One region of the Blastococcus sp. Marseille-P5729 genome, then DNA from elsewhere that is predicted to be linked to it. Evidence: riboswitches for the same ligand, from Rfam matches in the RefSeq annotation. Region 1 holds a riboswitch; each other region holds the start of a gene.
What was found. A riboswitch is a leader RNA that binds a small molecule or an ion and turns the genes downstream of it on or off. The one in region 1 is predicted to bind S-adenosylmethionine.

Region 1 (5,525 bases):
CTTCAACGGCATCAGTGTCACGCCCTCGCCCTGGGCGTCGACCACGAACAGGCCGACCTCGCCGTCGACCGATGCCGAGACGATCAGCTTGTCTGCCGAGTCACCACCCAGGACGCCGGACTTCTCGCCGGAGACGGTGTACGAGTCGCCCGAGCCGGACGCAGTCGTGGTGGGGGAGGTGAGGTCGTAGCGCTGGCCGGGCTCCTGCGCCGCGAACGCCAGCTTGAGCGAGCCCTCGGCGATGCCGCCCAGGAGCTCGGACTTCTGCTCATCGGTGCCGGCCTCATTGACCAGGCCGCCGCCCAGCAGCACGGTCGAGACGTACGGCTCGAGCACGAGAGCCTTGCCAAACTCCTCCAGGACCACGGCGACCTCGCCGAAGCCCATGTCTGCGCCGCCGTACTCCTCGGCGAAGGGAAGCGCCAACGCGCCGAGCTCGGCGTACCGGCCCCACATGTCGTCGCTGTAACCCGGCTCCGAGGCGAGAATCGCATCGCGCTTCTCGGCGTCGTAGCGTTCCTTCATCATGCGGCCGACCGTCGAGGCGAGCTCGCGCTGCTCATCAGTGAGTTCGAGATCCACTTTGAATACTCCTAGTGTCTGTGTCGTCGGTCGGCTCAGAGGCCGAGAATGGCCTTGGAGATGATGCCGCGCTGCACCTCGGACGAACCGCCGTAGATGGTGACCTTGCGGTAGTTGAAGTAGGTCGGCAGCGCGTCGACGGCGCCCTGCGGAACCGGCGAGAAGCCCTCCGGAGTGTCGTAGTCGTCGCGGAAGTACAGCCCATCCGGGCCGAGAACGTCGACGAGCAGCTCGGTGATCTCCTGCTGCAGCTTCGAGCCGACGAGCTTGAGCACCGACGAACGCGGATCGGGCTTGCCCGAGCCGGCAGTCTGCGTCGACAGGATGCGCATCTGGGTCATCTCCAGCGCCTGCAGCTCGACCTCGACCTTGGTCAGGCGCGCCGCGAACAACGGATCCTCGAGGAGGGTGCCCTTCTTGGTACGGGTGTTGCGAGCGAACTCCTTCAGGCGGGCGATGCGGGTCTTGGAGACGCCGACCCGCGCAATGCCCGTGCGCTCGTTGCCCAGGAGGAACTTCGCATAGGTCCAGCCCATGTTCTCCTCGCCGACGAGATTCTCGACGGGGACCTCGACGTTGTCGAAGAACACCTCGTTGACCTCGTGACCGCCGTCGATCAACTGGATCGGGCGGACCGTCACCCCAGGGGACTTCATATCGATCAGCAGGAACGAGATGCCCTGTTGCTTCTTCACCTCGGGGTTGGTGCGCACGAGCATGAAGATCCAGTCGCCGTACTGGCCGAGCGTGGTCCAGGTCTTCTGGCCGTTGACGATGTAGTGGTCACCGTCGCGGACCGCGGTCGTCTTCAGCGAAGCGAGGTCCGAACCGGCGTCCGGCTCGGAGAAGCCCTGCGACCACCAGATGTCCAGGTTCGCGGTCTTCGGCAGGAAGCGCTCCTTGATCTCCTGCGAGCCGAAGGTCGCGATGACCGGGCCGACCATCGAGGTGTTGAAGGCGAGCGGGGCAGGGACGTTGGCCAGCTCCATCTCCTGCAGCCAGATGTGCCGCTGCACGGGGGTCCAGTCCTGACCGCCCCACTCGACCGGCCAGTTGGGGACCGCATAGCCGTGCTTGTTCAGGATCTGCTGGGTGGTGACGATCGGTTCCTTGCTGTCGATCTCACCCCGGGCGTTCATCTCACGGATCTCCTTGGGGATCTCCGTGCGATAGAACTCGCGCATCTGCTCGGCGAACTCGCGCTCTTCCTTGCTGTACAGCTGGTCCATGGATTGGCTCCTGAGTCTGGACGTCGTCCTGGTTGTGGGGCGCCCGCCGACGAGGGGCCGATCGTGCGCGCTCCTGACCGAATCGTATTCGGTTTGATCGCTGCCGTCGCCCCCGGGTGAGCCAATCCACGCCTGGCCACGTTGCGGGCGGCGACGTTGTGAGTACTATTGCTGCGGGTCAAGAGCTCCAGCGTCAAGCCCCGGCTCGCTGGACGGCAACCCTCGCGATGCGGTGGGGTGCCCCGGGTGACGACCTGGTCGGGCACGATGACGTGCCCGGCAAGCGCAGCGCCCGCGAGGGCAGAAGGAGTCAGACGTGGCGACGACGTTCTACGCCGTACGACGCTTCACCATTGACTACGGCCGGCTCCGCACCACCTGTTCCTGACCCGCGCGTCTGACGGTCCCGGCAGTCGCTCTACGTCCGCTCGACGTCCGTCGATCGCAGGCTGAGCCGCTGCACGTTCGTCGACGCTGGCCGTAGGCCGGTAGGGACGGCGGTGTTCGTCGGCGTTCGGCCCGCGCCCCGTCGAGGACCTGCGCGGCACCGCCCGTGGTTCCGTCAACTGGCACCCGGCGGCGTCTCCGCGCGCCAGCGGGGCTGGTCCCGACGACCGTCCGGAATCCCGCCGCGCACCAACTCGCACCCCTGTTAGACAACCGGCGTACGCCGGTCATCACCGCACCCCTGAAATGGAGGAACGCATGTCCGAATCCGTTCTTGCCCTCGTCGAGATCGTCCCCGCCACCGCGTCGAAGGACGCTGCCGCCGCGCTCATCGAGCAGGCGTCAACCCGTGCCGCCGCCGCCGGAGCCGAGCTGATCGAGGCCGAGGTCACCGCCCCGGCCGACCGCGTCTTCCTGGTCTTCGAGACCGCCGACCTCACCGCTCTCGGCAGCGCCGTCCTCGGCCTGGACGACGTCACCGAGGTCGAAGGGCCCGATCAGGTGCGCCTGGTCGGTGCTGATCTCGAGGACATCAAGGCCGCCCGCCCCGAGGCCGGGTACCTGGTCGAGTGGGACATCCCGGCGCACATCGACATGGACACCTACCTCAGCCGCAAGAAGGAGAAGTCCCCGCTGTACGCCGAGATCCCCGAGGTCTCCTTCCTGCGCACCTACGTTCGCGAAGACGTCGCCAAGTGCCTGTGCCTCTACAATGCCCCCGACGAGGACGCCGTCGTCCGGGCGCGGGAGATCGTCTCGACCCCGATCGACCGGCTGCACGCCCTCGACGTCGCTCCGGTCCCCGGGGGTGCCGGATGAGCGCCGTGACGACGCAGTCCGACATCGGGCTCGTCCGCGCCGCCGCCGATGACCTGCGCGCCCGCGTGGCGGAGTCGGTACGGGCGATCGACTCCGGGGCGACGTCGACGACCGATCTGCTGCGCGAGCTCGGTGAGCGTCACCTGCTCGACCTCGGTGTCGACACGGTCGGCGACCCGCATGAGGCCGCATCGCAAATCGACGGGAGTTCCGAGCTGATCGCGCTCCTGGCCGAGGAGTGCATGAGCAGCGCGTTCAGCCTGTGGGCGCACCGCATGGTGCTGGACTACTTCGCCCGCGGCAACCGCACCGCACTGAACTCCGAGACCTGGACGCTGCTGCGCCGCGGTGAGCGCATCGGCTCGACCGCCATGGCATCGGGCATGAAGGCGCTGGCGGGAATCGAGCCGCTCGGCATCACCGGCCACGTCGAAGGCGACGAGCTGGTCATCGACGGGCAGATCCGCTGGGCATCGAACCTGGTGGACGGCGCGGTCGTGGTGATCCCCGTCGTGCTCGATGACGAACGGCGCATCATCACGTGGTTCCGGGTGGGCGCCCCTGGCGTCACGGTCAACTACGTCGACGGCCTGCTCGCGCTCAACGCAACCGCATCGGCGTCCGTCCGCCTGGAGGGCGCGCGGATCCCGTTGGACGCCGTGCTCAGCTGGGACTTCACCGCCACGGCACGCGCCTTCCGGCCGACCTTCTTGACGCTGCAGTCCGCCTTCTGCATCGGGATCGCGCGACGCGCGCTGACCGAGTCCGAGGCGCTGGTGACCCGCGCGGGCAACGAGGGGCTGCAACAGCGCTACCTCGACGCCCGTTCTGCCCTCGATGAGGTCGCGGACCGCTGGACTCGGCTCGGGTCTGACCTGTCGGCGAGCCCGTTGGTCGAGTTCGTCCGGCTGCGCCTGGACGCCAGCCTGATCGCCGGTGAGGCAACCCGCCTGGAGGCGGCCCTCGCCGGTGGCCGCGGCTATGTCGCCTCGAGCGGGACCGCACGCCGGTTCCGCGAGGCGGCCTTCCTGCCCGTGCAGTCTCCGTCGGAAGGACAGCTCCGATGGGAGCTCACGTCGCTCGCCTCGTAGGGGTCGAGGTCCGTCTCGGCGGTGAGAAGGTGCTGGACGGCGTCGACCTGACGGTCGAGCGTGGCCGGCAGGTCGCGGTTCTAGGCCGCAGTGGCGCCGGCAAGTCGACGCTGCTGCGGGTGCTGGACGGTGAGATCACGCCGAGCGAGGGCATTGTCGAGCTCACCGCTTCCTCGGGAGAGCAACGACAGGCCGTCGTGTACCAGCAAGCCTTGCTGCTGGACTGGTTGACGGTCCGGGAGAACGTCGCGCTGGGTCTTGGTTTCCAGCGAAACCGGGGAATCGAGCCCGGCCGAATCGACATGCTCCTCGAGCTCCTGGAAATCGCCCACCTCGCCGATCGCTATCCGGACCAGCTTTCCGGCGGCCAGGCGCAGCGGGTCTCGCTGGGGCGGGCGCTCGCCGTCCGGCCGGAGCTGTTGCTGCTTGACGAGCCCTTCAGCGCGCTCGATCCCGCGACTCGCGGGACCCTGCAGGGCTGGCTACGCGAGGAGACGAGACGCGAGGGGCTGACCTCCGTGCTGGTCACCCACGACATCGACGAGGCGCTGCGGCTCTCCGACGAGATCGTGCTGCTCGAGTCCGGACGAGTGCTGCGCCGATGGGACGTCGATCCAGGCAGCCGCGACGAGCAACGTGCAGAGATCCGCGCCGCGTTCGCCGTCGACGACGGAGCCACCAGCGACGCCGATTCGACCGAGGAGGCGCTGACTCATGTCTAAGGGCCGCCCCTCGAGCTACTCGCGGCGGACGGCGCTGCGCCTCGGCGGGCGCATCGCTGCGACGGGCGTGGTCGGTGGCCTGGCGGCCAAGGGCATCTGGGATGCCACCGCCCCCGCGACCGCGTCCGGAGACGAGCAGGCCTCCGCGGTCCGCATCGGCTACCTGCCGATCACCGACGCGTCGGCGCTGCTGGTCGCACACGAGAAGGGATTCCTTGCAGAGCAAGGAATCAGCTCTGCCGATCCGGTGATGTTCCGCAGCTGGGAGGCGCTCGCCCAGGCACTCGCGATCGGGGAGATCGACGTCGCGCACGTGCTGATGCCGCTCGCGGTTCAGCTCCGGCTCGACAAGCGGATTCCGCTCAAGGTCATCGGCTGGGGGCACGTGAATGGCTCCGCCTTGACCGTCGCCAATCAGATCGGCGGCATCGCGGAGCTGGCCGGCAGCACGGTCGCGATCCCCTACTGGTGGTCGATCCACAACGTGGTGCTGCAGCGGCTACTGATCGCCAACGGCCTCACGGCGGTGATCCGCGGGGCGCCGGCCGCCTCGAAGGGAACGGTGCAGCTCGCGGTCATGGCTCCCGCCGACATGGTGCCGGCGCTGGCCGGTGGCCAGGTCAGCGGATTCGTCG
Region 2 (5,525 bases), on a different contig from region 1:
ATCCCCTCTGGCCGGGGAAGCCCCGCTAGCAGCGCCACCGCCGGCGCCCCGGGGTCGTCCGAGCAGGCCGGCAGAGTTGTAATGCAGAGGGTTGCACGTGGCCGAAGGAGACGACCCGCCGCGGCACCGGTCCTCGGTGCCGCGGCGGGTCGCAGTGCTGCGATCTGAGGCTACTTCGCGGCGGCGAAGCCGGTCTCGAGGTCGGCGATGATGTCGTCGATGCCCTCGATGCCGACGGCCAGCCGGACCAGGCCCGGGGTGACGCCGGCGGCGATCAGCTCCTGCTCGTTGAGCTGGCTGTGGGTGGTCGAGGCCGGGTGGATCACCAGTGAGCGGACGTCGCCGATGTTCGCCACGTGGCTGTGCAGCTGGAGCGCGTCGACGAACTTCTTGCCCGCCTCGATGCCGCCGGCGATCTCGAACGCGAGGACGGCGCCGGCGCCCTTGGGCGTGTACTTCTGCGCGAGGTCGTAGTACTTCGACGACTCGAGCGAGGCCCAGGTGACGCTCAGGACCTGGTCGTGCTTCTCGAGGAACTCCGCGACCTTGCGGGTGTTCTCCAGGTGCCGCTCGACGCGCAGGCTAAGGGTCTCCAGGCCCTGCGCGATCAGGAAGGCGTTGAACGGCGAGACCGCGGGACCGATGTCGCGTAGCAGCTGCACCCGGGCCTTGAGGATGAAGGACAGGTTGGCGCCGAAGGCCGACCCGACACCGAGGTCGCGGGCATAGACCAGGCCGTTGTAGGACGGGTCGGGCTGGTTGTAGTTCGGGAAGCGCTCGGGGTACTGCGCGTAGTCGAACGAGCCGCCGTCCACGATGACGCCGGCGATCGACGTGCCGTGGCCACCGAGGTACTTGGTGGCCGAGTGGATGACGTAGTCCGCGCCGTGCTTCAGCGGGTTGAGCACGTACGGTGTCGCGATCGTGTTGTCGACGATGAACGGGACGCCGGCCTCGTGAGCGATCGCGCCGATCGCCTCGATGTCGAGGATCTGGCCCGACGGGTTGGCGATCGACTCGCCGAACAACAGCTTGGTCTTCGGGGTGATCGCCGACTTCCAGGACTCGGGATCGGTCGGGTCCTCGACGAAGATCGTCTCGATTCCCATCTTCGGCAGCGTGTGCTTGAACAGGTTGTAGGTGCCGCCGTACAGCGACGGCGAGGCGACGATCTGATCGCCCGCCTCGGCGATGTTCAGGATCGCCAGCGTCTCGGCCGACTGGCCCGAGGCCAGCAGCAGGGCGCCGACACCGCCCTCCAGGGCGGCGATGCGGTCTTCGACGGCTGCCTGCGTGGGATTCGTGATGCGCGTGTAGATCGGGCCCAGCTCGCTGAGGGCGAACCGGTTGGCCGCCTGCTCGGCGTCCTTGAAGACGTATGAGGTCGTCTGGTAGATCGGCAGCGCCCGGGCGCCGGTCTCGTCGAGGGACTGGCCCGCGTGGATCTGCTTGGTCTCGAACGCCCAGTTGTCGGGCTGAGTGCTCATGGGTTAGGTGTCTCCCGTGTGGTTAGGGGTCCTTCACGAATGAAAGAACCCGCGCTTGCAGGCGACCGGATCTGGTCGCTGCCTGGTCTTCACCCGGAGCACCCCACCGCAGGTGGAGGGTTGCCGTCCAGCAAGCCGGGGCTTGTCGCTGGAGCTCATGACCTGCCGACGAATGTACGGCATCTCGCGGATTAGCCCGCGACCGGGTCGCGATCCGAGGGACAGTGGGGCGGCCGCGGCACCTGGACCAGCGGCCGGCCTTACGCAGTAGGCGCTCAGGCGACCTCCGCCCTGTTCGCCCCGAGGTCGGGATGACGTTGTTGTTTTGTTACCGCACGTCAACTGGCGCCGTCAGGGAATGGTTGTAACGTGGCGATCGGTCGTAGTTCAGCAAGTCGGTGGGCGTCAGCCCGCTCGATCCTGGCGCGGACGCTGGTGTTCTGAAGCAGCTGGAGCCGTGTCATGGCAGGACCTGCAGGTAGTGCGGGGCGGAGCAAGACCCGGGCCCGGCAACCCCGCGGGGCCCGACCCAGCATGACAAAACAGGAGTGCACGTGGCACAAGGAACCGTGAAGTGGTTCAACGCGGAAAAGGGCTTCGGCTTCATTGCCGTCGACGGCGGCCAGGACGTCTTCGTTCATCACTCGGCCATCGTCATGGACGGCTACCGCGCGCTCGATGAGGGGCAGCGTGTGGAGTTCGAGGTGACACAGAGCGACAAGGGTCCGCAGGCGGACCAGGTTCGCGTCGTCGGCTGACGAGCCGGCAAGACCAAGATCCAACCGCAAGACCGCGGCCCGGGGGAGCTCGACTCCGCCGGGCCTCGATGTCTTCGCGGCCCGGTCACCGCAGCGGCCCGGCTCACAGCAGCGGGATGAGCGCCGTTGGATCCTCGATGGGCAGCTCCGGATCGACCGTGGCGGTGACCGTCATGTCGCCCATCTGCACACCGCCGCGCATCGTCGTCATGAACGCGGTGTCGGCGGCGTCCCGCCCGGTCGCGATCCGCAGCATGCTGGCGCGCGGCGCCAGCCCGGGGGCATCGACGATCCACCACTGCCCGTCGATGTAGGCCTCAGCCACGGCGTGGAAGTCCATCGGCTGCAGCCCGGGGGCGTAGACCGAGGTGAAGCGGGTCGGCACCGACAGCCCGCGCAGCAGCGTGACCACCAGGTGCGCGAAGTCGCGGCAGACGCCCTGCCGCTGCAGGAAGGTCTCCAGCGCGCCGTCGGTCACCCGCGACCAGCCGCTGAAATACTGCACGTTCTGGTTCACCCACTCGCGGACGGCGTTGACGAGGTCGTGCCCCTGCAGGCCCCCGAACAGCGCGGACGCGCTGTGGAAGAGCTCGTCGGACTCGCAGTACCGGCTCGGGCGGGCGTAGACGAACTCGGCGATGTCGTCATGCCAGGCCGCTCGCGCCTGCCCGTCGACCGTCGCCTGGTACTCGGCGACGAACTGCCCGGTGGGGATGCCGCGGCATACGTGCAGCCGCGTGCCGTCCGCCTCGACCACCTCGGTGAACTCCAGCGGCTGACCCTCCAGGGTCATCGAGAGACTCTCCTCGGCGATGTCCGGGCCGCGTGCGACGGCGATGGACAGCACGAGGTCGGTGGTGTCGACGATCTGCGCGTCGACGTGGGCGGAGACGGTTCGCTGCATGGGCTCCATCCTGCTCCGCCGGGACGAGCCCGTGGGTGTGAGGTCGGCCGCGCGGTCCCGTTACAGCGCCAGTCGGCGGCCGTGGTCGGACAGCGCCCGGAACCCGCCGGCCGCCTGCTCGTACGCCGCCGCCGCGCGCAGTACCAGCGCGTCGTCGTTGCGCCGGCCGATGATCTGCAGTCCTACCGGCAGCCCGTCCGAGAGCCCGCACGGCACGGACGCCGCCGGCTGCTGGGTCATGTTGAAGGCGGCCACATAGGGGCTCCACGTCATCCAGTCGTCCTCGGGCGTGCCTGGCGGGGTGAGCCGGCCAGCCTCGAAGGCGACCAGCGGCATCGTCGGCCCCACGAGCAGGTCGTGCTCGCGGTGGAACTCGCCCATCGCGCGGCCGAGCTCGGCCTTGTAGCCAGACGCCGCGACGTAATCGGCTGCGGTGATGCCGGCGCCACGCTGCGCCATCGCGACCAGGGCGGGGTCGAACCGGTCGCGGGCGGACTCCGGGACAGCGGCGTACACCTTGGCGAGCCCGCCGTGCCACAGCGTGGCGAGGGCGGGCATCACTCCAGAGAGATCTGGGCAGGCGTCGACGACGGTGGCGCCCAGCGAGCGGAAGACGTCGGACGCCGCCACGACCCGCTGACGCACCCCCTGCTGCATCGGGAACGGCAGGTCGAAGTCAGCGGTGAAAGCGATCCGGACGCCGTTCAGGTTGGTGATGTCGGCGTCCGGATCGAAGATCGGTGGGCCGGGCCAGCTGGTGCCGTCGCGTGGGTCGGGATGCGCGATCGCCTGCAGCATGAGACCGACGTCGGCGACCGTGCGGGCCATCGGGCCTTGGTGTGACATCCCCTCGAAGGGGCTGCCCGGCAGCGTGGCGACCCGGCCGTAGGTCTGCTTGATCCCCGCGACGCCGGCGAACGAGGCGGGGATCCGGATCGACCCGGCGCCATCCGAACCGAGCGCGAGCGGTCCGATGCCGGCCGCCAGTGCCGCTGATGCGCCTCCGCTGGACCCGCCGGGGGTGGTCTGCAGGTTCCACGGGTTGCGCGTGATGCCGGTGAGCGGGCTGTCGGTCACGCCCTTGCAGGCGTTGTCCGGCAGCGTCGTCCGCCCGAACAGCACCGCCCCGGCCTCCAGCAGTCGGTCGACCGCCGGACCGTTCTCGGACGCCGGCCCAGGGTCGGTGGTCAGCGATCCCCTGCGGCACGGCAGACCGGCCATCGGGACGTTGTCCTTGATCGAGGTCGGGACGCCGTCGATGGGGCTGAGCGGGCTCCCGGCGCGCCAGCGCTCCTCGGACTGCCGGGCGTGGTCCAGCGCATAGTCGTCGAGGACCGCAGTGAAGGCGTTGATCTTGTCGTTCACCTCGTGCAGGCGGTCGAGGACGCCCCGGGTCGCCTCGACGGGGGAGAGCTCGCCAGCGGCGTACGCCGTGCTCAGCTCGGCTGCGCTCAGGTAGCTGACGTCGTCCATGCCCCCACCTTGCCCTAGCAGACCTGGTGGCACCAGCCATGCGTGTCCTCGGCCCGCCCCAGCTGCACGTCGAGCAGGTGCTGGCGGATCGCCATCGTCTTCTCGCCGGCGCGGCCGCCTCCGACGTCCGTGGACTGGGTGTCGCTGGCGAAGTGGGTGATGGGGGTGATGACCGCGGCCGTTCCGCAGGCGAAGACCTCGGTGACCTGGCCGGAGCGCGCACCAGCGATCAGCTCGTCGAGGGTGATCGTGCGCTCGACCGGGGTGAGCCCGTGCTCAGCCGCGATCGCGAGCACGCTGTCACGGGTGACGCCCTCCAGGATCGTACCGAGACCGGGGGTGAGCAGCTCGCCGTCCGCGGTCACCAGGCAGATGTTCATCGTGCCGGACTCCTCGAGCGACTGCCCGTCCGGATCGAGGTAGAGCACCTGGTCGCACCCGTGCGCGGCGGCCTCCATCTGCGCGGCCAGGCTCGCGGCGTAGTTGCCGCCGCACTTCGCCGCGCCCGTGCCGCCTCGGGCGGCGCGCGTGTAATGCCCGCTGATCCACAGGCGGACGCCGGGAGCCTCACCCTCCTTCTTCTTGAAGTAGGCCTCGGCGGGCGAGGCGATCACCCGGTAGGCGACCTCGTGGGCCGGCCGGACGCCGAGGAAGGTCTCGGTCGCGACCATGAACGGGCGGATGTACAGCGACTCCTCGGTCCGGACCTCGGGAACCCACGCGGCATCCGTGCGCACCAGCTGCTCGATGGACCGCACGAAATCCTCCGCCGGCAGCTCGGGAAGACACAGCCGGCGCGCGGAGGACTGGAACCGGGCGGCGTTGCGATCCGGGCGGAACAGCCACACCGAGCCATCGGTCCGGCGGTAGGCCTTCATGCCCTCGAAGATCTCCTGCGCGTAG
Region 3 (5,525 bases), on a different contig from region 1:
TCCTCAGCCGGCAGCGGGCCGTCGGGGTCGTACGACGAGAGGTCCCGGTTCCATACTTGCTCCAGGAGCAGGATCGCGGTCTGCGGGCTCACCTGCTGGAACCGCACCTCGCGAGCGATCTCGGCCGCCTCCGCGTCGGTGTCGCCCAGGATGAACCCGACGCCTGGCAGCACCTTCAGGTCGTCGGGCCGGCGGCCGTACCGCACGGCGCGCGCCTTGACGTCCTTGGTGAACGCGATCCCTTCGTCGAGCGTCCCGTGCCGGGTGAAGATCGCGTCGGCGAACTGGGCAGCCGATTCCCTGCCGTCGCTGGAATCCCCAGCCTGGAGGATGACTGGATGCCCTTGCGGGCTGCGCGGGACGTTGAATCGGCCGGAGATGGCGAACTGCTTACCGTTGTGCTCGAACGCGCCGGCGTGGCCGTCGCGCAGGAACGCGCCGGACTCCTTGTCCGCCGCGATGGCGTCGGGCGCCCACGAGTCCCAGAGCTCGCGCGCGGTCTGTACATGCTCCCGCGCCCGCTCGTAGCGCTCCGCGTGCGGCAGGAATCCGCCGCGGCGGAAGTTCTCGCCGGTGAACGCGTCGGAGCTCGTGACGACGTTCCAGGCGGCTCGCCCTGCCGAGAGGTGGTCCAGGGTCGCGAACTGGCGCGCCACCTCGTACGGCTCGTTGAAGGTCGCGTTGATGGTGCCGGCCAGGCCGAGATGCTTGGTGACTGAGGAGAGTGCCGCGAGGACGGCGAACGTATCGGGCCTCCCGACGACGTCCAGGTCGTGGATCAGCCCGCGCTGCTCGCGCAGCCGGAGTCCCTCGGCGAGGAAAAAGAAGTCGAACTTGCCGCGCTCGGCGGTCCGCGCGAGGTGCTCGAACGACGAGAAGTCGATCTGGCTGCCCGACGCCGGATCACGCCAGACGGTCGAGTTGTTGACGCCGGGGAAGTGCGCGCCGAGGATGATCTGCTTGCGTGGATTGCTGGTGCTCATGAAAGTGGTTCCCTTTCCCTTAGGCGATCGCGGCGTAGCGGTTGACCGCTACGGGGAGCCCGAGATGATCGCGGAGGGTGGTGGTCTCGTAGGTGTGGCGGAACGCGCCGGCCGACTGGAGAGCGGGGACGACGCCGCGGGTGATCGCGACGAGGTCGTCTGGTAGCACCGCGGGTCGCAACCGGAACCCGTCCAACCCGGCGTCCGCCCAGTCGACGAGCAGCGTTGCCAGCTGGTCGGGGGTAGTCGCGAGGATCGCGGCGTCGGAACGGAGCTTCTCGCCCGCGGTGTCGTCGAGGCGGCGCAGGCGGTCACGGGCGTCCTTCTCGGTGTCGCCCAGGACGACCAGCAGGTCTGCGTTGATCAGCAGCGGCGTACTGGTGCGGCCGACCGCTTGTTCGGCCGCGCGGACCTGCCCGATCAGGGCGGGCACGTCGTCGATGCCCTGCGGGGTGACGAAGACCAGGTCGGCGCCGCGAGCGGCCAGCTCGTAGGGGATATCGGCGTGCGCGAGAGCCGTCACGACCGGCTGGCCCTGCGGCGGGCGCGGTGTGATGGACGGGCCCTTGACGCTGAACTTCGACCCCTCGAAATCGATGTAGTGCAGCTTGTCGCGGTCGATGAAGCGGCCGGTCGCCTCGTCGCGGATCTCGGCGTCGTCCTCCCAGCTGTCCCACAGCCGGCGGACCACCTCGATCGAGTCGGCCGCCTCGTCGAACAGCTCGCGGATGGCCTGGCGGGAGTCCTCCTGGGTGGCCCAGTTTCGGTCGAGCTCGGGGATGTCGCGGCGGCCGAAGTGTGCGGCCTCGTGGGCGCGGCCGGAGACCTGCACCCGCCATCCGGCGCGGCCGCGGCTCGCGAAGTCCAGGGTGGCGATGGACTTGGAGATGTGGAACGGCTCGGTGTGGGTGGTGGTGACGGTGGGGACCAGGCCGATCGAGGAGGTGATGGGCCCGAGCGCCGCCGCGATCAGCGAGGCGTCGAGGCGCCCGCGTACCTGGTCGGTGCGGTGGTCGGGCGGCCCGCCGAAGTGGTCGGACTGGATGCCGAGGGAGTCCTCGATCGTCACGAAGTCGAGCAGGCCGCGCTCGGCTTCGGTGACGAGCTCTGCCCAGTAGGCGGTTGTGAACAGGTCGGCAGGACGGGCTCCGGGCTCACGCCAGGCGGCCGGATGCCACCCCGCGCCGTCGAGCGCGACAGAGAGGTTGATGTGTTCGGAGGAAGCGGACGGCGGGGTCGCCGGATTGTTGGACATGCGTGGAAGCACCTCAAGGTAGGAAGGCACATCACCGCTGCGTAAGGAATGCAGGAAGATCGCCGAAGCTGCCGAGGCGGCTACGACGAGACGGAACTATCCGTCAGGAGGTGATGTGTGGTGTGTAGGTCGGGCGGAACGCGCTCTTAGCGCGAACAGCGCATGCTGGCGACGAGCGCCAGATCGACGTACAGCCGCCAAGCGGCTTCGTGACCGGTCATCGGTCGTGAATGGGCGGTGCGAAAACCAGACGTGGCGTCCATGGCTGGTTTCTCCTAACCCGCGTGAGCGAACTCGTACTTGCCGGTCGCTGTTGCGATCCGGCCAGGTCTTCACCTGGAGCACCCCACCACGAGGCGGGGGTTGCCGATCGCCGAGCCAGGGCTTCGCGGCGATTCTCGTGACCTCGTTGAAGAGTAAACGAGCCTCGTTTCAGGGGCAAGTCATGTGCCCCAGATCACGGCGGGCGAGCATTCTGCCTACCCTGATGGGGTTGGGCCGCTGCTGATTGCGCGCAACCCCGACGAGGACTCCAGCCTGCCCTGTCTCGTGCGGATCCCGATCGGGCGACGGGATCGGTTCGTGCACGCGTTGATAGAACCACAAGCTTCCGTGTTCGTTCGGCCAGTTGAAACTAGGCCGGGTCGGCGCCAGACTGAGTAGAGACCGAATCCCGGTGCGCGCTGCCATGGACTGTGACTGGGCTCGAGCCGTAAGCAACATCGAGTCCCGGGTGAACCGCCCCGGCGTGTCCGGAGACTTTCTAGCTTGAGACTCCAACGGTTGCTGGGGTCTCGTGGTGAGCGTAGTGAGCGGCCTCTGCCTCGACGGGCGTGAGGTCGTCGCAGTACTCGTGGGGCCGGCGGTGGTTGTACCAGTCCACCCATTCAGCGGTGGCGACCTCGAGGTCGTCGAAGCCCTTCCACGGCCGCTGCTTCTTGACCAGCTCGGTCTTGTAAAGCCCGATGATCGATTCGGCCAGTGCGTTGTCGTAGGACGAGCCCACCGCGCCGGTCGAAGGCTTGATCCCGGCGGCGTCGAGCTTCTCGGAGTAGGCCACGGACAGGTACTGCGTGCCGTGGTCATGGTGCGCAACCAGTCCGGCCAGGTCACGCCCTTCGCGGCCGCGGGTCCAGATCGCCTGTTCAACGGCGTCCACGACGAGCTGGCTGGTCATCGTGGTCGCTACCGACCAGCCCAGGATCCGCCGGGCGTAGGCGTCGATCACGAACGCGGTGTAGCACCAGCCCGACCACGTCGAGCAGTAGGTGAAGTCCGCCACCCAGAGCCGATCGGGTGCTAACGGCCGGAAGCTCCGGTCGACGAGATCCAGTGGCTTCGGCGCCTTCGGGTCGCTGATCGTGGTGCGCTTGGCCTTGCCCCGCACCGCGCCGGCCAGGCCGAGCTCACCCATGAGCCGCTCCACGGTGCAGCGCGCGATCGGCGGCGCATCTGCGGCCCGCTCCCGGTTGAGCGTCAGCCACACCTTCCGCGCGCCGTAGACGCCGTAGTTCGCCGCGTGGACCTCGGCGACCTTCGGCTTCAGTTCCTCGTCGCGCACCTCGCGGGCGGTCGGCTTGCGGTGGCGGTGCTCGTAGTAGGTCGCGGGGGCGATCTTGGCGCCGAGCTCGGTGAGCGCGGCACAGATCGACTCGACACCCCATCGCAGACCGTCATCGTGGCGCTCACCGACGTGCTCGTCGATGTAGCGCACGATCAGCGCTGTGGCCGGTCGAGTTCGGCTGCGAAGAAAACCGACGCGCTCTTGAGAATCGCGTTGGCCCGCTTCAACTCGGCGTTCTCCCGCTTCAACCGCTTCAACTCCGCCGACTCCTCCGAGGTCACCCCGGGGCGCCTGCCGGCATCGACCTCGGCCTGCCGACACCACTTCCGGACCGTCTCCGGCGTCCCGACCCCGAGCAGTTCAGCGACCTTGCTCATCGCCGCCCATTCCGACTCGTGGTCGGCCCGAATCTCGGTGACCATCCGGACCGCCCGCTCACGCAGCTCGGCCGGGTACCTCTTCGACGTACTCCCAGACATGACTCCATCCTTCCCAAGGAACGGAGTCTCTGGACTTGCCGGGGCGGTTCATCGAGATCGTTGCCTGAAAAGGCAACAGGCTCGCGCAAGCCCGATGCGCGAGCGATTCCCTTGAGACCCGACTAGGAATCGTGCCTCACCACCGACGCGCTAATTCGCGACAGATCTCCTGAATATCTGCGGCCGAGGTGTCGGTGCCCTCAACGGTGCGACGCCGCCGGCTGCCGTCGGCTGCGATGAGATGCACCTGTGAACAGGCGCCCGTACTCTGGATGCCAAGGTCACTCGTCCGAACTCGGTTCCAAACCAAGGATTAGGTCATGAATGTGCTGCTCGCGGCGCGCCTTGTATCCATGCGCAATTGAGACGATGTCCGCGTCGGGCGCGAACTTGATCGCCGAACCGAGCGCCGCAATCGCATCCGCAACATCGAGGGATATGTCGGCTCCGACGAGTCGCAGCGCCTGGGCCATGCGGCCGTCTGGCACGTCTGGCACGTCTGGAAGCTTCTCGACATCGAAGGAACCGTCTTTCTTGAAGACTAGGAAGATCTCGTCACCGATCCCCAAGTCCATGTCCTCGAGGAAGCGCTTGATGCTTCCGAATGACGGCTGGTGAGTCTTGTAGGAGAACTTCTGGGGGCCGAGTCTGGACGACAGCTCGGCGTACTCCCCCGGCGCCATACGGAGGATCGTGGACAAGGCCGTTGATGCCGGCCACCCACTGCCCCGTAGGTGATCGAACGTCACCGTAGTGCGATAGAGCCAGTCGCCTCCTCGACGGTAGTAGCGCTGCACCTTTGCAGGATTTCTTCCCCCGCCGGCCAACTGTCCCGTCTCGGTCCGAACGATTCCGTTCATCACGTTGTACGGCGGGCTGCCTGCGTAGACCGCGACCGAGTTCGCAGAGACCCCGAACCTGCCGACCAGCGACTCGACCACTGTGGCCAGCGGCAACTCGCCATCGGCCTGCTCGAGAAGTTTGCCGATCTCGCCCCGAATATTCGTGTAGCCCTCAAGTCCCCACTCGGTCAGAGCGAAGTGCTCACGGTCTATCTTGGTGAAGACCGGATCGGTGCTCACCTGGTTGCGGAGGCTTCCTGCAGCTCCGCGTCCCACCTTCTTGTGCAATTCATCGAAGGTCAGTGGCGCCCCCTCGATCGACAGGATGGCCGCAGCCATGTCATTGAGCGACGCCGTCTTGAGGAGAACGAACTGGTCTCTGACCTCGTACCCCAGATAGAT
Region 4 (5,525 bases), on a different contig from region 1:
GATGTTGCCCTCTTCGAGCATGTTGAATACAACGATGGGCATGTTGTTGTCCATGCACAGGCTAATCGCCGTCGCGTCGGCGACCGCGAGATGCTCGGTGAGGACCTGATCGTAGGTGAGCGAGTCGTACTTCGTGGCGGTCGGATCGATCCGCGGATCGGCGTTGTAGACGCCGTCCACGCCGTTCTTGGCCATCAGCAGGACGTCACAACCGATCTCGAGCGCGCGCTGCGCGGCCACGGTGTCGGTGGAGAAGTACGGCATGCCGGCACCGGCGCCGAAGATGACCACGCGCCCCTTCTCCAGGTGGCGGATGGCGCGCAGCGGGATGTAGGACTCGGCCACCTGCCCCATCGTGATGGCGGTCTGCACGCGGGTGGCCACCCCTTCCTTCTCGAGGAAGTCCTGCAGTGCCAGGCAGTTCAGCACCGTGCCGAGCATGCCCATGTAGTCGGCGCGGGCGCGGTCCATGCCGGCCTGCGAGAGCTGCGCTCCCCGGAAGAAGTTGCCGCCGCCGTTGACGATCGCGACCTGCACGCCGGTCTCGACGACCTCGCGGATCTGGTGGGCGATGCTCTTGACGACCTCGGTGTCGACACCGACCTTGCCGCCGCCGAAGGTCTCTCCCGAGAGCTTGAGCAGGACTCGTCTGTAGCCACTCATCTGCGATCTGTCCCTTCGAGGATGTGCGGGCTCGGCGCGGTGTGCGTTCTCCCCGCGGTGATGGTGCGAGAAAGGGGCCGTCAGTACCGGATCACGGCAGTGACGGCCCCCTTCTGATCGTGCGGTGAGCGCTTAGAGCTCTTCGCCGACCTCGATGCGAGCGAATCGGGTCACGGCGACGCCGGCCTCGTCGAGAACGGCCTTGACGTTCTTCTTGGAGTCCTGCACCGACGCCTGCTCGTTGAGGGTGAAGTCCTTGAAGTAGGCGTTGACCTTGCCCTCGATGATCTTGGTGATCGCCTGCTCGGGCTTGCCCTCGCCGCGGGCGGTCTCCTCTGCGACGCGCTTCTCGTTCTCGACGATGTCGGCGGGCACCTCGTCGCGCGAGACGTACCTCGGGCGCATCGCGGCGATCTGCATGCCGGCCTGGCGCGCGGCCTCCTCGTTGTCGCCGGTGTACTCGACCAGGACGGCGACCTGCGGCGGCAGGTCCGCGGAACGGCGGTGCAGGTAGGCGGTGGTCTGCCCGTCGAAGCGGACGACGCGGCGCAGCTCGAGGCGCTCGCCGATCTTCGCCGACAGCTCCTGCACGAGCGCCTCGACGGTGGTGCCGTCGATCTCGTGCTTCAGGGCCGCCTCGACCCCGTCGACCTTCGCGGCCGCCAGGGCGTCGACGATCTTGTCACCCAGGGCGATGAAGTCCTCGTTCTTGGCGACGAAGTCGGTCTCGCACAGCAGCTCGATCGCGGTGCCGTCCTTGACGGTGGCCAGGCCGTTGGACGAGGTGCGCGCGGCACGCTTGCCGACGTCCTTGGCTCCCTTGATGCGCAGCAACTCGACGGCCTTGTCGAAGTCCCCGTCGGTCTCGGCGAGCGCCTTCTTACAGTCGAGCATGCCCGAGCCGGTCAGCTCGCGCAGCTTCTTGACATCAGCGGCAGAGAAATTTGCCATGGTGGGCTGTCCCATCTATCCGCGGCTCGCGGATGTAGATCGCAAGTGGTGGTGGAGCCGGGCCGAGACCCGGCAGCGTGGCTACTTGGCTTCTTCGTCTCCGGCCGGGGCGGCGGCCTGCCCGGCGGACTGCTCGGTAGCGGGGGGCTGCGCAGCGGCCTCGTCCGGCTTGGCGCCCTCGAGGATCTCGCGCTCCCACTCTGCCAGCGGCTCGTCCGCGGCGACCTCGTCGCGATTGGGCTTGTCCTCGCCCTCCGCCTTGCCGGTCTGCGAGGCACGCGCCAGCAAGCCCTCGGCGCACGCGTCGGCGATGACGCGGGTCAGCAGGCCGGCCGAGCGGATGGCGTCGTCGTTGCCCGGAATCGGGTAGTCGACCTCGTCCGGATCGCAGTTGGTGTCGAGAATGGCGACGATCGGGATGTTCAGCTTCTTGGCCTCGCCGACCGCGATCTGCTCCTTCTTGGTGTCGACGATCCAGATCGCCGACGGGACCCGGGCCATGTCACGGATGCCACCGAGAGTCTTCGATAGCTTCTCGCGCTCGCGGTCCAGGATGAGCTGTTCCTTCTTGGTCATCACGGTGTCGCCGCCGGTCTCGGCGATCTGCTCGAGCTCCTTGAGCCGCTGCAGGCGCTTGTGCACGGTGCCGAAGTTGGTGAGCATGCCGCCGAGCCAGCGGTGGTTCACGTACGGCATGTTGACGCGGGTGGCCTCCTTGGAGATCGCCTCCTGGGCCTGGCGCTTGGTGCCCACGAACAGCACGGTGCCGCCGTGCGCGACGGTCTCCTTGACGAACTCGAAGGACTTGTCGATGTATGACAGGGTCTGCTGCAGGTCGATGATGTAGATGCCGTTGCGCTCGGTCAGGATGAAGCGCTTCATCTTCGGGTTCCAGCGGCGGGTCTGGTGTCCGAAGTGCACGCCCGAGTCGAGCAGCTGACGCATGGTGACGACGGCCATTGCCGTTCTCCTTCTTCTGACCGTCTCGGCCAAGCACGCCGGACGGTCCTTTTCTATGGTTGTCGGCCCGGCCGGGTTCGGCAGGGCCCCTGGCGCCCCGACTCCACCGGCTCTCGCCGGACCGTAGCTGAGTCGACCCGTGAACGGGTCTGGACGCGCGAAGTCGGCTCGCCGGTCTGCCCCGCACGAACCGCTGGCAAGAATCATACGGGATCGGCCGCGCGTAGGTTCTGCGGGGCAGCGGAGGCGGGCGGGCCGCCGGTCGGTAGCACACCCCGAGGTGGAAAGACGCGGCACGCCGCTCGCCGTCCACACTCCCGTGGATCGTCCACAGCCCAGGCCGGGCCGCGCGACGGCGCGACCGGTACAGCGTTGGATCGCGCCATGACCCGAACCCACCCACTGCGTCGCGCCGCGATCACCCTGCTGATGGCGCTCCTATCGATCGCCGCGCTGGTCGAACGGGCGGACGCGGCGTCCTCGCGCTACGACTGGCCGCTGGCCGGGAACCCGACGGTCTCGAGGGAGTTCGATCCGCCCGACAAGCCGTGGCTCCCGGGACACCGCGGAGTCGACCTTGCGGTGTCGCCCGGCGCCACGGTCCTCGCTGCGGGGGACGGCGTCGTCGCGTTCGCGGGAGAGGTCGCGGGCAAACCGGTCGTGTCCATCGACCACCCCGACGGCATCCGCACGACGTACGAGCCGGTGGTGGCCTCCGTGAGCGCGGGCGCCCCCGTGACGCGAGAACAGCCGATTGGCGTCCTGCAGGCCGCGCATCCTGAGTGCGCAGCGGCGGCGTGCCTGCACTGGGGAGCCCGTCGCGGCGAGCGGTACCTCGACCCGCTGAGCCTGCTGCGACCACGTCGCGTCCGGCTGCTGCCGCTGTAGTAGGGTGTTCCCACAACCATCACGACCGGCTGAGGGACAGGCCCGCTGACGCCGGGGCAACCACCTTCGACACGCAAGATCGAAGGCCGGTGCCAAGTCCTGCGGTAGCCCTCGGGCTGACCGGCAGATGGGTTGCGCCAGGCCGCGGCCGGCGCGATTGCACCTGGTCGATCCGCATGGCGTCGTGCCCTTCGACCGAGAGGTGCCACACCATGACTCAGCAGCACTCCCCCGTGACCCGCGCCGTCCGCGCCGGGCTGGAGTCCGACACCCAGCACGGGGCCGTCGTCCCGCCCCTGCACCTGTCGAGCAACTTCACCTTCGCCAGGTTCGGCGAGCCCCGCCAGTACGACTACACGCGCAGCGGCAACCCGACCCGAGACCAGCTGGGCGGCGCGATCAGCGATCTGGAGGGCGGGGCCGGCGGGATCATCACCGCCACCGGCATGGGGGCCATCACGGTCGTCCTGCACGCGCTGCTCTCCCCCGGCCAGCGGATCCTCGCCCCGCATGACTGCTACGGCGGCACCTGGCGGCTGCTGGACTCGCTCGGCGAGAAGGGCGCTTTCGACGTGGACCTCGTGGACTTCACCGATCCCCGCGCCCTGGACGCGGCGCTCACGGCGCAGCCCGCGCCGAGCGTGGTGTGGATCGAGACGCCGTCCAACCCCCTGTTGCGGATCACCGACGTGGCCGACGTCGCGCGGCGCGCGCACGAGGTGGGCGCCACCGTCGTCGCCGACAACACCTTCCTGTCACCGGTGCTGCAGCGCCCGATCGAGCTGGGCTGCGATGTGGTCGTCCACTCGACTACCAAGTACCTCAACGGGCACAGCGACGTGGTCGGCGGCGCCATCGTCTCGGCGACGCCCGAGCTGCATGAGCAGATGGCCTACTGGTCGAACACGATCGGCATCACGGGCAGCCCGTTCGACTCCTTCCTGACGCTGCGTGGACTTCGTACGCTCGCCCCCCGGATGCGGGCGCACCAGGACGGCGCGGCAGCCGTTGTCGACGCGCTTTGTGCGCACCGGGCGGTCGCGCAGGTGAACTACCCGGGGCTGCCGAGCCATCCGGGTCACGAGATCGCGGCGCGGCAGCAGGATGGATACGGCGCCATGCTGTCGTTCGAGCTCGCCGGCGGCACGTCCGCGGTGCGGGCGTTCCTGGACGGCCTCGCGCTGTTCAGCCTCGCCGAGTCGCTGGGTGGCGTGGAGTCACTCGTGGCGCACCCGGCGACCATGACGCATGCCTCGATGACCGCGGAGGCCCGCGCGGTCGCCGGGATCAGCGACGGGCTGCTCCGGCTCTCGGTGGGTATCGAGGATCCGGCGGATCTGGTCGCGGATCTGACCGCCGCTCTCGATCGGGCGGCCGCGATCGGCTAGGCGCGCGGGTGGGCCTGGTTGAACGCGGCACGCAGCCGCTCGACCGAGACGTGCGTGTAGATCTGGGTGGTGGCCAGCGAGGCGTGTCCCAGCAGCTCCTGCACCGAGCGCAAGTCCGCGCCGCCCTCGAGCAGATGCGTCGCCGCGCTGTGCCGCAGGCCGTGCGGACCGATGTCCGGGGCTCCGTCAACGGCGCTCGCGGCCCGATGCACGATCCGGCGGACCTCCCGCTGGTCGATCCGGCCGCCTCGGACGCCGAGGAACAAGGCGGTCGTCGTCCGGCTGGAGACCAGGCCCGGCCGGCCCTGGCGTAGGTAGCCCTCGAGCGCCGCGCGGGCCGGCGACCCGATCGGCACGCTGCGCTCCTTGTCACCCTTGCCGAGCACGCGCAGCAGCACCCGGGCCGCGTCGTAGCTGTCGAGGTCCAGCCCGACCAGCTCGCTGACCCGGATCCCCCCGGCGTACAGCAGCTCGAGCATCGCGCGGTCGCGCAGCGCCACGGGATCATCGCCCTCGATCGAGTCGACCAAGCCGGCGGCCTGCTCCTGGCTGAGCACCTCCGGCAATGCGCGGCGCGCGGAAGGTGAGGCCAGCCGGGGCCCGGGATCGGCGTCTATCAGACCCTTGGCCGCCGCCCACGAGGTGAACGACCGGGCGCTCGCCGCCCGGCGGGCC

Region 2: it holds a riboswitch for S-adenosylmethionine, as region 1 does, so the genes downstream of both, DAA40_RS11970 (bifunctional o-acetylhomoserine/o-acetylserine sulfhydrylase) here and DAA40_RS06240 (DUF4242 domain-containing protein) in region 1, are expected to answer to the same signal.
Region 3: it holds a riboswitch for S-adenosylmethionine, as region 1 does, so the genes downstream of both, DAA40_RS12405 (LLM class flavin-dependent oxidoreductase) here and DAA40_RS06240 (DUF4242 domain-containing protein) in region 1, are expected to answer to the same signal.
Region 4: it holds a riboswitch for S-adenosylmethionine, as region 1 does, so the genes downstream of both, metB (cystathionine gamma-synthase) here and DAA40_RS06240 (DUF4242 domain-containing protein) in region 1, are expected to answer to the same signal.

What each region holds. Positions count from the first base shown of each region.
Region 1 is NZ_OMPO01000001.1:1,256,588-1,262,112, reverse strand. Features, by position in the region: gene DAA40_RS06250 (acyl-CoA dehydrogenase family protein) at 1-582, opposite strand, end outside; gene DAA40_RS06245 (acyl-CoA dehydrogenase family protein) at 618-1,811, opposite strand; SAM riboswitch class IV at 1,988-2,103, shown strand; gene DAA40_RS06240 (DUF4242 domain-containing protein) at 2,517-3,077, shown strand; gene DAA40_RS06235 (acyl-CoA dehydrogenase family protein) at 3,083-4,168, shown strand; gene DAA40_RS06230 (ABC transporter ATP-binding protein) at 4,141-4,890, shown strand; gene DAA40_RS06225 (ABC transporter substrate-binding protein) at 4,883-5,525, shown strand, end outside.
Region 2 is NZ_OMPO01000002.1:708,717-714,241, reverse strand. Features, by position in the region: gene DAA40_RS11970 (bifunctional o-acetylhomoserine/o-acetylserine sulfhydrylase) at 171-1,487, opposite strand; SAM riboswitch class IV at 1,534-1,650, opposite strand; gene DAA40_RS11965 (cold-shock protein) at 2,042-2,245, shown strand; gene DAA40_RS11960 (transglutaminase family protein) at 2,349-3,149, opposite strand; gene DAA40_RS11955 (amidase) at 3,210-4,622, opposite strand; gene DAA40_RS11950 (branched-chain amino acid aminotransferase) at 4,637-5,525, opposite strand, start outside.
Region 3 is NZ_OMPO01000002.1:811,042-816,566, reverse strand. Features, by position in the region: gene DAA40_RS12410 (NtaA/DmoA family FMN-dependent monooxygenase) at 1-983, opposite strand, end outside; gene DAA40_RS12405 (LLM class flavin-dependent oxidoreductase) at 1,003-2,238, opposite strand; SAM riboswitch class IV at 2,530-2,644, opposite strand; one part of gene DAA40_RS12400 (IS3 family transposase) at 3,002-3,993, opposite strand; one part of gene DAA40_RS12400 (IS3 family transposase) at 3,993-4,281, opposite strand; gene DAA40_RS12395 (sigma factor-like helix-turn-helix DNA-binding protein) at 4,563-5,525, opposite strand, start outside.
Region 4 is NZ_OMPO01000004.1:73,716-79,240, reverse strand. Features, by position in the region: gene pyrH (UMP kinase) at 1-663, opposite strand, end outside; gene tsf (translation elongation factor Ts) at 796-1,614, opposite strand; gene rpsB (30S ribosomal protein S2) at 1,696-2,574, opposite strand; gene DAA40_RS15595 (murein hydrolase activator EnvC) at 2,959-3,462, shown strand; SAM riboswitch class I at 3,476-3,596, shown strand; gene metB (cystathionine gamma-synthase) at 3,675-4,850, shown strand; gene DAA40_RS15585 (tyrosine recombinase XerC) at 4,847-5,525, opposite strand, start outside.